Regions from separate parts of the Trinickia sp. NRRL B-1857 genome, predicted to be linked through region 2. Evidence: predicted binding sites of a transcription regulator. Region 2 holds the regulator's gene; each other region holds the start of a gene.
What was found. Region 2 encodes FNR, which switches genes on or off when oxygen is low (the NO sensors DNR and NnrR bind a similar motif). Its sites were predicted from a motif close to TTGATNNNNATCAA; they were not measured.

Region 1: the regulator FNR is predicted to act here: its motif matches at 2,096-2,109, upstream of AB1286_RS24285 (universal stress protein).
Region 3: the regulator FNR is predicted to act here: its motif matches at 1,788-1,801, upstream of AB1286_RS11130 (hemerythrin domain-containing protein).

The regions. Positions count from the first base shown of each region.
Region 1 covers NZ_JBFLUK010000011.1:723,350-727,993, reverse strand. The annotation lists gene AB1286_RS24300 (MBL fold metallo-hydrolase RNA specificity domain-containing protein) at 1-905, shown strand, start outside; gene AB1286_RS24295 (UDP-glucose 4-epimerase) at 973-1,209, opposite strand; gene AB1286_RS24290 (BON domain-containing protein) at 1,258-1,908, opposite strand; gene AB1286_RS24285 (universal stress protein) at 2,205-3,044, shown strand; gene AB1286_RS24280 (universal stress protein) at 3,075-3,902, shown strand; gene AB1286_RS24275 (sensor histidine kinase) at 4,239-4,644, shown strand, end outside.
Region 2 covers NZ_JBFLUK010000001.1:325,665-330,308, reverse strand. The annotation lists gene AB1286_RS01545 (universal stress protein) at 49-531, shown strand; gene AB1286_RS01540 (universal stress protein) at 689-1,171, opposite strand; gene fnr (fumarate/nitrate reduction transcriptional regulator Fnr) at 1,455-2,231, shown strand; gene AB1286_RS01530 (zinc-dependent alcohol dehydrogenase family protein) at 2,256-3,245, opposite strand; gene AB1286_RS01525 (Acg family FMN-binding oxidoreductase) at 3,474-4,502, shown strand; gene AB1286_RS01520 (DUF1488 domain-containing protein) at 4,582-4,644, opposite strand, start outside.
Region 3 covers NZ_JBFLUK010000001.1:2,500,022-2,504,665, reverse strand. The annotation lists gene AB1286_RS11135 (nitric-oxide reductase large subunit) at 1-938, opposite strand, end outside; gene AB1286_RS11130 (hemerythrin domain-containing protein) at 1,205-1,729, opposite strand; gene AB1286_RS11125 (winged helix-turn-helix domain-containing protein) at 2,104-2,832, shown strand; gene AB1286_RS11120 (ATP-binding protein) at 2,837-4,644, shown strand, end outside.

The DNA of each region.
Region 1 (4,644 bases), on a different contig from region 2:
ATATCCTCGGCGCCGCGAGCATCGTCTTTCATATGTGCGGCAAGGTCATCGCGTTTTCCGGCGACATCGGGCGGCCGAACGATCCGATCATGCGCCCGCCCGCGCCGCTGGCCTCGGCCGACTACCTGGTCGTCGAATCGACCTACGGCGACCGCTTGCACGAGACCGCCGATCCGCTCGACGAACTCGAAGCGCTGTTCATGCGCACGTTCAAACACGGCGGCGTGGTCGTCATACCGAGCTTCGCCGTCGGCCGGGCGCAGTCGATCCTGCGTTACATCTCGATCCTGAAGGCGACGGGCCGCATGGCGAACGTGCCGGTGTTCCTCGATAGTCCGATGGCGGTGAGCGTGACCGAACTGTACCGGCGTCACTTGAGCGAGCATCGCTTGACGATCTCCGAGGCCGATGCGATCGGCAGAGCGGCCGTGATGGTGCGGACGGTCGACCAGTCGAAGGAGGTCTCGGGCCGTCGCGGGCCGATGGTCGTCATCGCCGGTAGCGGCATGGCCACCGGTGGGCGCGTCCTCCACCACTTGAAGGCGTTCGCGCCCGATTCGCGCAATACGATCGCGCTCGTCGGCTATCAAGCGGCGGGGACGCGAGGCGCCGCGCTGGCCGCGCATTCGCCCACGATCAAACTGCACGGCGAATACGTGCCGATACGCGCCGCCGTCGAGTCGATTTCGTCGCTCTCGGCCCATGCGGACTACGCCGAAACGCTCGAATGGCTCGGCAAGATGACGAAAGCGCCCACGCGCACGTTCGTCACGCACGGCGAGCCGGCGGCAGCCGATGCGCTACGCCGGCGCATCGCCGAGCAACTGCATTGGCGCTGTGAAGTGCCGACTTACCTCGAAACGGTCGAACTGGGCGAGGACGAACCGCGATCCGATACGGCCTGAAGATACGGCCCGAAACGACGCGATCGGCTCGTCGCCGCAAGCCGATTCGCGTCGGGATCTTTAAAGATTAAAGTTCGAAGCCGTTCGCCATCTTATGGTCGATCCACACCATGCCTTCGCGCAGCGCCGCCAGCAGCGCGTCGCGTTCGACCGTCTGCCGTCCGGCATAGTTGAACTCATGTTCGAACTCACCGCACGCGCCGCCATGCGCGACGCATACGGTGCAGGCAAAGCCCTCGGGCACGGGCGAAGTACGTGCGGACACGCGCCAGCCGGGGCCCTCGACTGAACCGGAAAGTGCCATCGCGTCGGCTCCTCGATGGGGGGTGGTATCAATCGTTGCCGCCGGTGCTCAACCGATGTCCAAATCGTCGATCACCGCATGCACGCCCGGCGCGGACCAAGCCGCACCGCGCGCCGCCGACCGTTCGGCATACGAGCCGACCTTGCCCTTGAGCGTGACGGTCCCGTCGCGCACGTCGATTTGGATGTGTTTTGCCTCACGCTCGGCATGGCGCTGCAAGGCTCGCTCGATCTTTTCGCCGATATCGTGCGCGGCTTTGCCGCCCGCGACCGATATCAAATTAGATACGCCCGTCACGCCGCGCATATGACTCACCGTGCGCGTCGCGAGGTGACTCAGATGGGCGTTCGGCACCTCGCCGCTCAGCGTGACCCAACCTTTTTCGACTTGCACCTTCACCGCTTCTTCCGATAGGCCGACCGTCCAGCGCAACATCGCGCGCACAGCGCTCGCCGTATCTTCATCTGTTCGCACATCGGTGCTGGGCAGCCGCACCGCCATCTCCACGACGACGGCTTTGACGCCGGACACGCGCTGCGCGGCCTTTTCCGCGGCCAGTTTTTCGGCGTAGCTCGAAGGATGCCCGAGCAGGGTCACCACGCGCTCCTTGACCTCGACGCCGATGTCGGCCGCATTCACCGCGGGATCGTAATCGAGTTCCTCTTCGACTTCCTGCTTCAATTGCCTGTCCGTTTTCATCTCGCGCTCCTTGCGTATCGGGTTAGTGAATGCCGTATGAATGCCTCGGTGCTCTATGCGATCCCGCGAATTCCATAGTGCCGCGCCGGCCGCGCTCGCTACTGACCTGGGTCAACAATCGAGGCGATCGACTGCGCGGTTCCGCCCCGATCGCCGCCGGCGGCCCGCCTACGCCCCCGCCGATCGGTTGACTTGCGTCAAGCCCCTATCGATCGCCGTGCCTACACTCATAGTCACTCGTGATGACACCGTGCGCGAATGCACAGGGCGTCGCGGCTTTCTTCGGAGCGAGCGCAATGAGCTACAAAAGTCTTCTCGTCCACGTCGATACGAGCCAGGCAGCTGAGCGGCGGCTCGAATTCGCATTTCGCCTGGCACAGCGATTCGATGCTCGCTTGAGCGCGATTCTCACGCTGACCCAGCCGGAAATCAGCTCGTTCTATGTCATGGCGGGGTCCGCCGACTTTCTGGCCGAACATGCACGCACCAATCACGAACGGCGCGAATTGCTCGAACGGTTTTTCAAAGCCGAGGCGGCCCGCACAGGCGTGCCTACCGATTGGCGCGTCACGACCGCCTATGCCAACGAAGTCGTACCCGCTGCGGCGCGCTTCGCCGATCTCGTCATCGCGGGCCAATTCGATCCGAACGATCCCGACTCGCTCGTCGCCAATCAGTTTCTCGAGCACCTGATTCTCGATGCCGGCCGTCCCGTGCTTATCGTGCCCTATACCGGCACGTTCGCCACGTTCGGCACGCACGTCGTGCTCGCCTGGGATCAGAGCCGGGAAGCCGCCCGAGCCGTCGCCGATTCGCTTCCGATCGTTAGGACCGCGAAGCAAACGACGATCGTGACGCTCGGCGCTCAAGGCGGCGAGCCGCCAGAGAGCCGGCTGCCGGGCGCCGACATCGCCGCCGTCATTGCCAGGCACGCGGCCGAAGTCGCCGTGGACGAGTTGCCTACCGTGACCGCCGCCGAGGTGGGCGATACGTTGCTCTCGCACGCGGCCGATTTAGGCGCGGACTTGCTCGTGATGGGCTGCTACGGCCATGCTCGCTGGCGCGAGCTCGTGCTGGGCGGCGCCTCGCGCACGGTCCTGAAATCGATGACGATGCCGGTGCTGATGTCGCATTGACCGAGAAAGAAATAGGAATAGGAAACCGCCATGAGCTACAAGACACTGCTCGTTCATATCGACGATAGCGCGCGCAGCGAAGCGCGCACCGCGTTCGCCTGCGACCTCGCGCTCAAATACGGCGCGCATCTGATCGGTCTTTACGTCGTCTGCCAGGATGTATTGCGTCCGCTCATGACGGGCGAGGAAAGCCTCGATCTGGGCGCGAACGAAGCGCGCCATGCGCAGCGAATGAGCGACGCGCAAGCGCGGTTCACTGCGATCGCGCAGCGAACCGGCTGCCCGTTCGAATGGCGCGCCCCGAACGGGCCGTCGGTCGAAACGGCCGTGCTGCACGCCCGCCATGCCGATTTGCTCGTTCTCGGGCAGGAAGACCCAGAAAATCCCGCCACTCACATCGCGCGCTATTTCGTCGAGGACGTGATCATGAGCGCCGGACGCCCCGCCGTCGTTTTGCCGCACGCAGGACGTATCGCCACGTTCGGCGAAAGCGCGCTCGTTGCGTGGGACGGCGGACGCGAAGCCGCACGCGCGCTGGCCGATGCCGTGCCGCTCTTGAAGCGGGCACGGTTCGTTACCGTGGTATCGGTCAGCAAGCGGCCCGAGGATTCGACGCCCGACGAGATCGACGTGGCCGGCTACCTCGAGCGCCATGGCGTTCGCGCGAGCTTCGTTTGCGTCCCGCGCCAGTCCGGAATGGGGACGGGTGCCACCTTGCTGAACCAAATTAGCGACCGCCATGCGGACCTGCTCGTCATGGGCGCCTACGGCCATGCCCGAGCACGCGAGCGCGTATTGGGCGGCGTCACGCACACGCTCTTCGAAACGATGACCGTGCCCGTCTTCATGTCGCATTAGCCGCCGATCGATTTGTGTCGACCTCGGTCCAGTCCGGGAACGCGCAGATCAGACCTTTCGCGAGCGGTCCGATGGCTCGCTCGCGAATCGACTATCTGCGCGATCATTGCGCCCGCCTTCGTGCGGGCGCCTTTTTTTTCTCTGACCTATTCTGTTAAAACAATCGGGCCCGCGAACCGCCGAGGGGCGCCGACGTACGTGAATACCCGCGCCATTGGCATCCGAGCACGAATCGAGGAGAATTTGTCGTACGTCTGCGCAATGATGCTTTCGGCGATCGCAGACTAGTTTCCTGGCCCCGCCCCGTGCGGGAACGCGATGACCCGCAGGATGCGCATGCCCGTAGCTGGAACCTCGTCCCCTCCGCCCAAGCCGGCCGGCAACCAAGGCAAGGCTGGCGCACACCTGCGCGGCCCGCTGCTCGCGGCGGCGGTCACGGCCATCATCGTTTTCGTCTCATCCATCGTGGCGGCGTTCATCGTCCGCGATCATTTGCTCAATGTCGCGGAGTCGACTTTCAACGTGCGCGCCACGCACATCGATTCCGATATCCGGCGCGAATTGCTGCTTTGCACGCAACTGCTGCGCGGGGCGAGCGGCTTTGTCGTCGCGCAGGCGCAAGCGGCCGGCGACGGCACCCCTTCGGCCGACGCCTGGGATCGATACGTCTCGCGCTTGGACTTGGACGACGCACCGCCGTGCGTGCGCTCGCTCGGCTACGCGCAGGCCACCGCGATCGGCG
Region 2 (4,644 bases):
CCGCCGATCATAAAGGCGTTACTTCTTATTAAACGACGAGGCACCGACATGTATAAACGCATTCTCGCGCCGATCGACGGCAGTGAAACGTCCGCGCGCGCATTCGATTCGGCCCTGCGCCTGGCACGTGAATTCAACGCGGAAGTGTTCCCGCTTTACGTTGTCGACGTGCCGCTCGTCGGCGCCGACGCACCCGGCTACGATCCGTCGATCGTGCGCGACGCGTTGTTCGAGGAAGGCTCGCGCGTGAACAAGGAGGCCCTCGCGAAGATGGAACGCGAAGGCGTGACCGGCACCCCCAAAGTCGTCGAAACAAGCGCACTCGGAGACGATATCGCGCACAGCATCTTGCGTGTCGCCGTCGAAACGGGCGCCGATCTCGTCGTCATGGGAACGCATGGCCGCCGCGGATTTCGCCGTCTCATACTCGGTAGCGTGGCCGAGCGCTTCCTACGCATCTCGTCGCGCCCTGTGCTATTGGTTCCGGCGCACGACGCCACGGCAGAAGTCGCTCCCGCACCGGCTCGATAAACTTCGCACGATTCGATGCGAAGCGCCCGCACCTAAACTTAAACGAACTGCGCCGGCCCATCTCACGATCGGCCGGCGCAGTTTCGTTATCGTTGCCATGCGGATTTCGTCTCGAGCCGAGTCCGGTTTGATGGCACTCGGCCCTATCGCGCAACGATTAGAGGGTATCGGCTTGCTCGTCGGCCTGCTTATCGGGCGTATGCCTTACGAGCAATACGGGTATATGCGCTTTGCGTAGCAGCGCCTCGGCCACGCTGCCGAGCAGCACGCGACGCATGCCCTGCCGGCCGTGCGTGCCCATGACGATGAGGTCCGCTTCGCACTCGTCCGCCGCGCGTGCGAGCACCTGGGCGATACCGTCGCCGTAGGCGTCGAGCGCGCGCGCGACGCCGCTCACGCCATGCTCGCGCAACAACTCGCGCGCTTCGTCGAGCGCCGCGGTCGCCGCATCGACTTGCACCGTATCGGCGCCTTGCTCGGGCATATAAACCGCACCGACGTCGACAAGCTGCGGTGCGTGTTCGACCACGAACACGGCGACGATTTCCGCACCCGACGCCTTGGAGATCTTGATGGCTTCATCGAGGGCGAGACGCGCGCCACGACTGCCGTCCACGGCAGCCAGGATCCGTTTGTACATAAGTTATTCCTCCTGGGCCTATCGCCCATGGTTTTTATGCTTACGGCATACAGTCTGCGTCCGCTACGGAACATCGGACTTGACGGCGATCAACGGTCCATTCGTCGGGCTTATTACATTTACCACGCGTTGATGTAGGACAACCCTTACAAAGCTTCCACAACACTTACCGCAGTTTCATACGCCGCCGATTTCTTTATAGCGCCCGACCTCCGATACTGCCAATCAAGAGATGGACTTCTCGCGCTGCTTTGCGCTCGCGCCGCCCTTTTGAGGAGGTCGTATGTTCAACGAAGCAACCTTCGCCGCCGATGTCGCGACGGCGCCAAGAGAATCCGCCTCGGCTTGCGCGCCCCCCAAGGGAGTCGAACGCCGCACCGCGCAGCATTGCGCGAGCTGCTCGATGCGCTCCGCGTGCATGCCGCAGACGCTGAGCGCACAGGAGCTGACGCGCTTCGATTCGATCGTCAGCGCAACGCGCATCATCAAGCGCGGCGACGCGCTGTATCGCGCAAACGATACCTTCCAAAGCATCTACGCGATCCGCTCCGGATCGTTCAAGACCGTCGTCATGCATCGCGACGGCCGCGAGCAGGTGACGGGCTTTCATTTGGCGGGCGAAGTCCTTGGGCTCGACGGCGTGTGCACCGAACACCATAGCAGCGACGCCATCGCCATCGAAGACAGCAGCGTATGCATCATTCCCTACGCGCTGCTCGAGTCGATGTGCGCCGAGTCCAAACGTCTTCAACAGCAGGTTCTGCGCATGATGAGCGGCGAAATCGTCCGCGAATCGTCGCTCATGATGCTGCTCGGCACGATGAGCGCCGAGCAACGCGTTGCCGCGTTCCTCCTGAACATGTCGAGCCGCATGAAAGCGCGCGGGTATTCGGCGGCCGAATTCAATCTCCGGATGACGCGCGAGGAAATGGGCAACTTCCTCGGTATGAAACTCGAGACGGTGAGCCGCATGTTTTCCAAATTCCAGCGCGACGGACTCGTGCAATCGCACGGCAAGCAAATCCGTATCGTCAATCTCGACGAGTTGGGGCGCGTATGATCTCCGCCCGCCCTTGCGATGGTATCAGTTGCTCACGGCGAGCACTGCCGCGCCTGCGAGTCGTCCTTCTCTCAGGTCGGCCAACGCCCGATTCGCTTCGGCCAGCGGGTAGACCGTGGTCGCGATGTCGAGCGCGATCGTATCGGCGAGCCGCATGAATGCGTGACCGTCGTCGCGCGTGAGATTCGCCACCGAGACGATACGGCGCTCGCCCCAGAGCATGTCGTAAGGGAACGACGGGATATCGCTCATATATATCCCGCCGCAGACCACCACCCCACCCTTGACCACGGCGCGCAACGCCGTGGGCACGAGCGCGCCGACCGGCGCGAAGATCAGCGCCGCATCGAGCGGGCGAGGCGCGGCCTCGTCGCTCGCGCCGGCCCAATTCGCGCCTAACTTGAGCGCGAGCGCCTGCGCCGCGGTATCGCCCCGGCGCGTGAACGCATAGACCTCGCGGCCCTGATGACGCGCTACCTGCGCCACGATGTGCGCCGCGGCGCCGAATCCGTAAATGCCGATGCGCTCGGCATCGCCCGCCATCGACAGCGTTCGATATCCGATCAACCCCGCACAGAGCAGCGGCGCGGCCTCGATGTCCGAATAACGCGCCGGCAGGCGAAAGCAATATCGGCTGTCGGCGACCGTTCGCTCGGCGTAGCCGCCGTCGATCGTATAGCCGGTGAAGCCCGGTGCATCGCAGAGATTTTCCTTGCCGCGCGCGCAAAACGGACAATGGCCGCACGAATGCGCGAGCCAAGGTACGCCGACGCGTTCGCCCAAAGCGAACTGCGTCACCCCTTCGCCGAGCCCCGCCACGATCCCGACCACCTCGTGCCCCGGCACGAGCGGCGTCTTCGGGTGCGTCAATTCGCCGTCCACGACGTGCAGGTCGGTACGGCAAACGCCGCAGGCGCGCACGTCGATCAGAACTTGCCCCGGCCGTGGCCGCGGCTCGGGCAGATCGCGCAGTTGCAACACGGGACTACGTCCATCGAAGACCATTGCTCGCATTTCGCTGCCTCCCTCGGAAACCGACGGTTGCCTGAAGTGTTTCACCCGCCTCGTTCGCCGTTCATTTCAGCGCAATTCGTCTGGTTTGTCTTGATGCAGAGCAAAGCGATCGCCGTGCGCACGCGTCACCATCGTTCATGACGGGTGCGGTGCGCCGCCAACGTCGCGGCAACGACGACGGCCATGAGGCCAGTACTCACCACATGCATTCCTCTAGGAGGCTTTGCGATGGATACACACATTCAAGACGCTTGGTCCGTCGATGCGAGCGCACTGGCGGCCGATGCCACCCCGGCCGAGAAGCTGCGGTTCGCGCTGCGATACGCGGTACTCGCACCGTCGAGCCATAACACCCAGCCGTGGCGCTTCATCGTCGACGGCGATACGGTCACGTTGAACGCCGATCGCCTTCGCGCACTGCCCGTGGCCGATCCGTACGACCGGGAGCTCGTCATCAGTTGCGGCGCCGCGCTGCTCAATCTTCGCGTCGCCTTGAGCCGCTTCGGGCTCGCCTATGCCATCACGCTGTTTCCGTCGCCGGCCGACCCGGACATGTTGGCAAGCCTGCGGCTCGTACCGGGCGGACATGTCGACACGGGGCTCGCCGATTTATTCGATGCGATCACGGCGCGGGTCACAACGCGGCTCCCGTTCTCAGAAGCTCCCATCGCGCCGGAAGTCGGCGCGCGACTGACGCAAGCGGTCCAGGCCGAGGGCGCCGAGCTGGCCTGCGTCCATGCCCACGAGGCGCGCGTGCGGCTCGCGGAATGGATCGCCGAGGCCGATCGACGGCAATTCGACGACCCGCGCTTTCGCCGCGAGCTAGCCGGCTGGATCCATTCGAGCCGTCACGACGACGGAATGCCCGCTTATGCGGAAGGCTTGAGCGCATTGCTCGATTTCGCCTCGCCGCTCGTCTCGCTCGCGATCCGCACGTTCGACATCGGCGGGGGCGTGGCGGCCGCGCATCAGGCGCTGGCGACCGGGTCGCCGTTAATCGCATGCATTGCAACCAGCGCCGACGATGCCCAATCGTGGCTCGCCGCCGGACAGGCGTTGGAGCGGTTGCTGCTCACCGGCGTCACGGAGGGTCTCACCGCGTCGTATCTGAATCAGCCGATCGAAGTCGAGTCGATGCGCGAACGGCTGCGGGTGACTTTGAGCATCGACGGCGCGCCGCAACTGCTGCTGCGCCTCGGGCGCGGCCCGCGTATCGCTCACGCGCCGCGGCGCCCGTTGTCCGATGTCGTCTCCTAGCCTTGCAAGGCGCAAGCGCGCCTGCCCTCGCGCCGCAACGCAGCCGGAGCGCCCCTAGCGGGCGCCCCGCGCTTATCCGTTATGCGTTGTAGAAACGGAAAAAACCGCTATGCAATAGGACGGGCTTTTTGCCGATCTCGGC
Region 3 (4,644 bases), 2.2 Mb from region 2:
AAGCTATGACCCTCGACCGCGTAGTGCGCGGTGATCGCGCCCATACCGACTTGCGTGAGCAGCAGGCCGATGACGACGTAGAAGTACTTCTTCGTCGCCCGCATCGAAGGCGTCGGCTTGACGTTGAACAGCGGGTCCTCCGCCGGGGTGGCGACGTGATGTTCGCCTTCGTCGTGCGAGGAGTGATACCAGATCATGCCGGCGATACCGGCGAGCAAGAGAATCACGCTGACGATCGACCACATGCCGTTGGCGACCGTCGGCTCGTTATCGACGAGCGGCTCGTGCGGCCAGTTGTTCGTATAGGTGATGCCCGTTTGGCCGGGGCGGTCGGTCGTTGCCGACCAAGCCGACCAGAAGAAGAACGAAGCCAGTGCGACGCGATCGTCCGCGCTCTTAACGGAATCGGCATTCATCGCATATTGATCGCGCAGTTTGTCGAGCGAGCGATCGTTGCCGAACAATGCTTCGTAGTGTGAAGCGACGTCGCGTGCGGCCGTGGCGCGCGCATCGGTCAGCGTGACGCGGCCGTTCGCGGCGTCGTATCGATTCGCACGCATCTCGCGCTTCAGACGGGCGTCGAGCATACCTTGCTGATCGGGGGCGAGGGCCGCGTAGGGTTTGCCGAATTGTTGATTGGCCGAGATCTCGCGCAGTTGCAACGCTTCGCGATGGAGCCAGTCGGCCGACCAATCGGGTGCGACATAGCTGCCGTGCCCCCAGACGGTGCCGAGTTGCTGGCCGCCGGCGGCGAGCCACACTTGCTGACCGCGTTTGATCTGATCGCCCGTAAACAGCGTCTGGCCGCTTTCGTCGACGACCGCGCTCGGAATCGGCGGGGCGGCCAGATAGATTTCCCTGCCGAGATACAGTAAAGCAGCGAACGATAGCAGGCAGACAAGGCCTAGCCATCTCCATAAGCGTCGTGTTGATTGCATATCCTCTCTCCTAGAGGGGTGAATGGCGGTGGCCTTCATCGTTCCGGACGAGCCGCCTGAGTCTGCTTAAACATACATTTCAGATGCATGTTAACGACGATAATATGTTTCCGTATTGATCTATGTAAAGGTGAGGATGTTCGGGGAGCTTCGCTTTTTACGCTTTAAACATTGATCTGCTATCGATGTTTAAAGGCGTTCATTGCTGTTTCGCGCCATTTCGCCGCAGGCCCTTGAAAGCCCCGGATTCGGGCGATAAAGCGGTGTTAAAGGGCGGTTTGCAGGGCGCGGCGGCCGCGCATGCCCTCGGCGAGGGAAACGATTCGGGCTGCCGGCAGCCGGCGAATCGCGCAGTACACCTCGCGCTCTTCCCAATCGGCATATGCGGGGTAGCGGACGGCGAACGCGCTCAGCACCTTGGGGCGCGCGGAAGTTTGACGTACGCGGATGGCGTCGAGCCACGGCCGTACGGTTCGCCACATGCGGGTCAGGGCGTCGTGTTCGGCGTCGAGCGCATCGAGCGATTGGGTGACCTGCGTATCGCGGAGCCGCCGCAGTGCCGGAAACAAGTCGCCTCGCTCGTCGGCGTGGTGCAGCGGCACTTCGCGCTCGAAGTAATCGAGGATGTCATGCGCGGTGGTGCGAGCGGACTCGTCGGGCCCGTAATGAATCAGGTGAATGTCGAGGCGCAGCATGCGCTCCGATAGACGGCGAATGTCGGCATGGCAGCCGAGCAAGAGTTGCATTGCTTCGGCGAGGCCGGGATGGTTGGCAAGATTGGGCAGTTGCATGCGCGGTACCCGCGAAAGGAATGCTTCTGCATTCTGGCAGGTGAGCGCGTGCTTTCCGCTGATGTAAATCAAGGGAATTCGAGGGGGGCATGCGACGAGGCGGCTTTGTCGTCGGCATCCGCGAACAGCGAACGCGCACCCTTTCCCCTTGCCTGCTTCCCACTTCCGTCTCCCTCCGTACAAACCCTGGGAAGCCACGCTTTGTGCCTTTGCGCTCAGGCGTTTGCGTGCGCCGCCGGAGCGCGGCTCGTCATCGGGCTATTGCCTCCGCGCCGCGAGCGCATTAATAATCGCGCTCGCACGAGCAATACCCGATCGCGGCGCTCGGGTTCTCCGGCGCGCGGCAGCCGCGCTCGGCATAGAGGAGGCGAGGCATGACAGAAAAGCACCGAATCTTGGTTTTGGACGACGATCCGCAAGTGCGCGAATGGCTGCACAAAGTGCTCGAGGAAGCCGGGTTCGACGTATCGACGGCCGATACCGCCGCGCGTATGCAGACCTGCCTTTCGGCGGCGCCGCACGCACTCGTGATTCTCGATCTCAAGCTGCGCGGAGAGGACGGCTTAACGATCGCGCGCGAACTGCGCCGCCAATCGAGCGTCCCGATCATCATGATGAGCGGACTCGGCGACGAAACCGACCGTGTGCTCGGGCTGGAGACAGCCGCCGACGACTTCGTCACGAAACCGTTTTCGGGGCGCGAATTACTCGCGCGCATACGCGCGCAACTTAGGCGCACCACTGAGCTCTCGATGCCGCGCGCGGCGAACGGCGCGCCCGCTAGCGGCCCCCGCTTCGGCTTCGACGGCTGGCTGCTCGACATGGCCTCGCGCACGCTGACGCATCACGGCGAGCCGTGCGCTTTGACCCAAGGCGAGTTCGCCCTCTTGGCCGCCATGGTGCAACACCCGTCGCGCGTATGGTCGCGCGACCAACTGCTCGAGCATACCCGCGGCTTCGATATCGACGTCTACGATCGCACGATCGATGTGCTGATCCTGCGCTTGCGGCGCAAGATCGAGCCCAATCCCGCGCAACCGCAGTACATCCGAACTCAGCGCGGCGCCGGCTACCTATTCGCCGCGCAAGTCGTGCGGGCCTGAGGCGATGCGCTCGCCCCTGGCCCGGCTCGCGCCGCCGAGCGTGCGTGCCAAACTCGTCGCGACGTTCTTGCTGCTGTTCGCGATCACGCTCGCCGTGGTCGTCGTCGGCGTCCTGGGCATGCGGGCCAATCAAAAAGCGCTCGACGAGTACGAGGGAGGCGTCGTGCCCGAGATCGCGCGCGCGCTCGAATTGTCGGACAAGGTCGCTCAGCTTGCCGCAGTCGCGCCGAGCGCGACTATGACGGTGTCGCCCGATCTCCTGCATAGCGATACCGACCTGCTGCGCGGGCTGTTGGCCGATATCCGCCGTTTGGCGCCGGACCCGCGCGGCAAATCGGGCGCCGATCTCGAGGTGCTCGACGATCTCGATGCGATCGACGAAGACTTGCCCCGGCTCCTTGCCGTCTCGGGCCGCCAGCGGCAACTCGCCGACGAGTTGACGAAGCTGCGCGGCACGGCGGACCGCATCGGCGATAGCATCGCGCGCCGCAAACAAATCGTCGCGCGCGGCGCGCCGACGCTGATCGAAGTCTGGGCGCGGACGACCGGCGCGCTACAGGCGGCCGATTCCGCCGAACTCGGCAGTGCCGAAAGCGATAATGAAGCGCTGTGGCTGCAAGTGCGCGCGCGCGGCGAAGACAAGCGCGAGCCCGAATTGGCGGCGGCCCTGGACCGGATCGATGGCGGCGAGCGCAGCGTCTTCGACCTCCGCCGAGAATTTTTGGCGACCGAGGCGCAGGCCAACTACCTCGTCACGCTGCTGCGCGGCCACGCGGACCATTTGAGCGGTAAGTCGGCGCACTATGTCGAACGCTTGCGGCAGTTCGCACACGAGCGCAGCGAGAAGGTCCGGCGCGTCGCGGTGTCGAGCCAATCGGGCTTGCTGTTCCTCGCCTTTGCGGGCGTCGCCGTGGCGCTAGCGGGCGTTGCCTATGTGAACCGCATCCTGCGCAAGCTGCAAGCGATGACACGGGTGATGGCGCGGCTTGCGGCCGGCGATGCGTCGGGGCAGATTCCGTCCACGCACCGCCCGGACGAACTCGGCGAACTCGCCCGCGCGTTCGAGGTGTTTCGGACGAACCTGCACGAGAACGAGCGATTGACGCAAGGACTCGAGGCGCAGCGCCGGTTGCAGGCGTCGGTGTTCAATACGATGAACGACGGTGTGTCCGTTCACGACGCGAACGGTTGTCTGATTGCATGGAATCCCACGTTCGCCAAGTTGCTCGGCTTCGCGGACGATATACCTTGGAAAGGGATGACGCTCGCCGAGTTGCGCCATGCGATCGCGGCGCCCGCCCGCTGGCGCCAAGTCTCGCGGCAGACGGCGACCTATAGCGCCGACGGTGTGCGCATCGCCGCCTCAGCCGAATTGCATATCCGCGGCCGGTTGATGCTCGAGTTTCACTGCCAGCCTTTGCCCGACGGCGGCTGGGTAGCGGTGTGCCGCGATTTGACGAGTCGCCGTGCCGTCGAAGCCGAGCTCATGCACGCGCAAAAGATGGATGTGCTCGGGCAACTGACGGGCGGCGTCGCCCACGACTTCAACAACTTCCTCGTCGCGATCCTCGGCAATCTCGAGTTGCTGCTCCCGCGCTTGGCCGAGCGCGGCGACGAACACGTCATGGCCGATCGAGCGCGGCGAGCGGCGGAGCGCGCCTCCCGGCTCACGCGTCGGCTGCTGGCGTTCGCGCGCCGTCAGCCGTTGCAGGCCGAGCGCATTGCGGTCGATACGATGCTCGCCGAGATGCTCGACTTGATCGAATACTCGGCGGGCCTGCGCACGGAGGTGGTGCTCGTCGCATCGGAGAA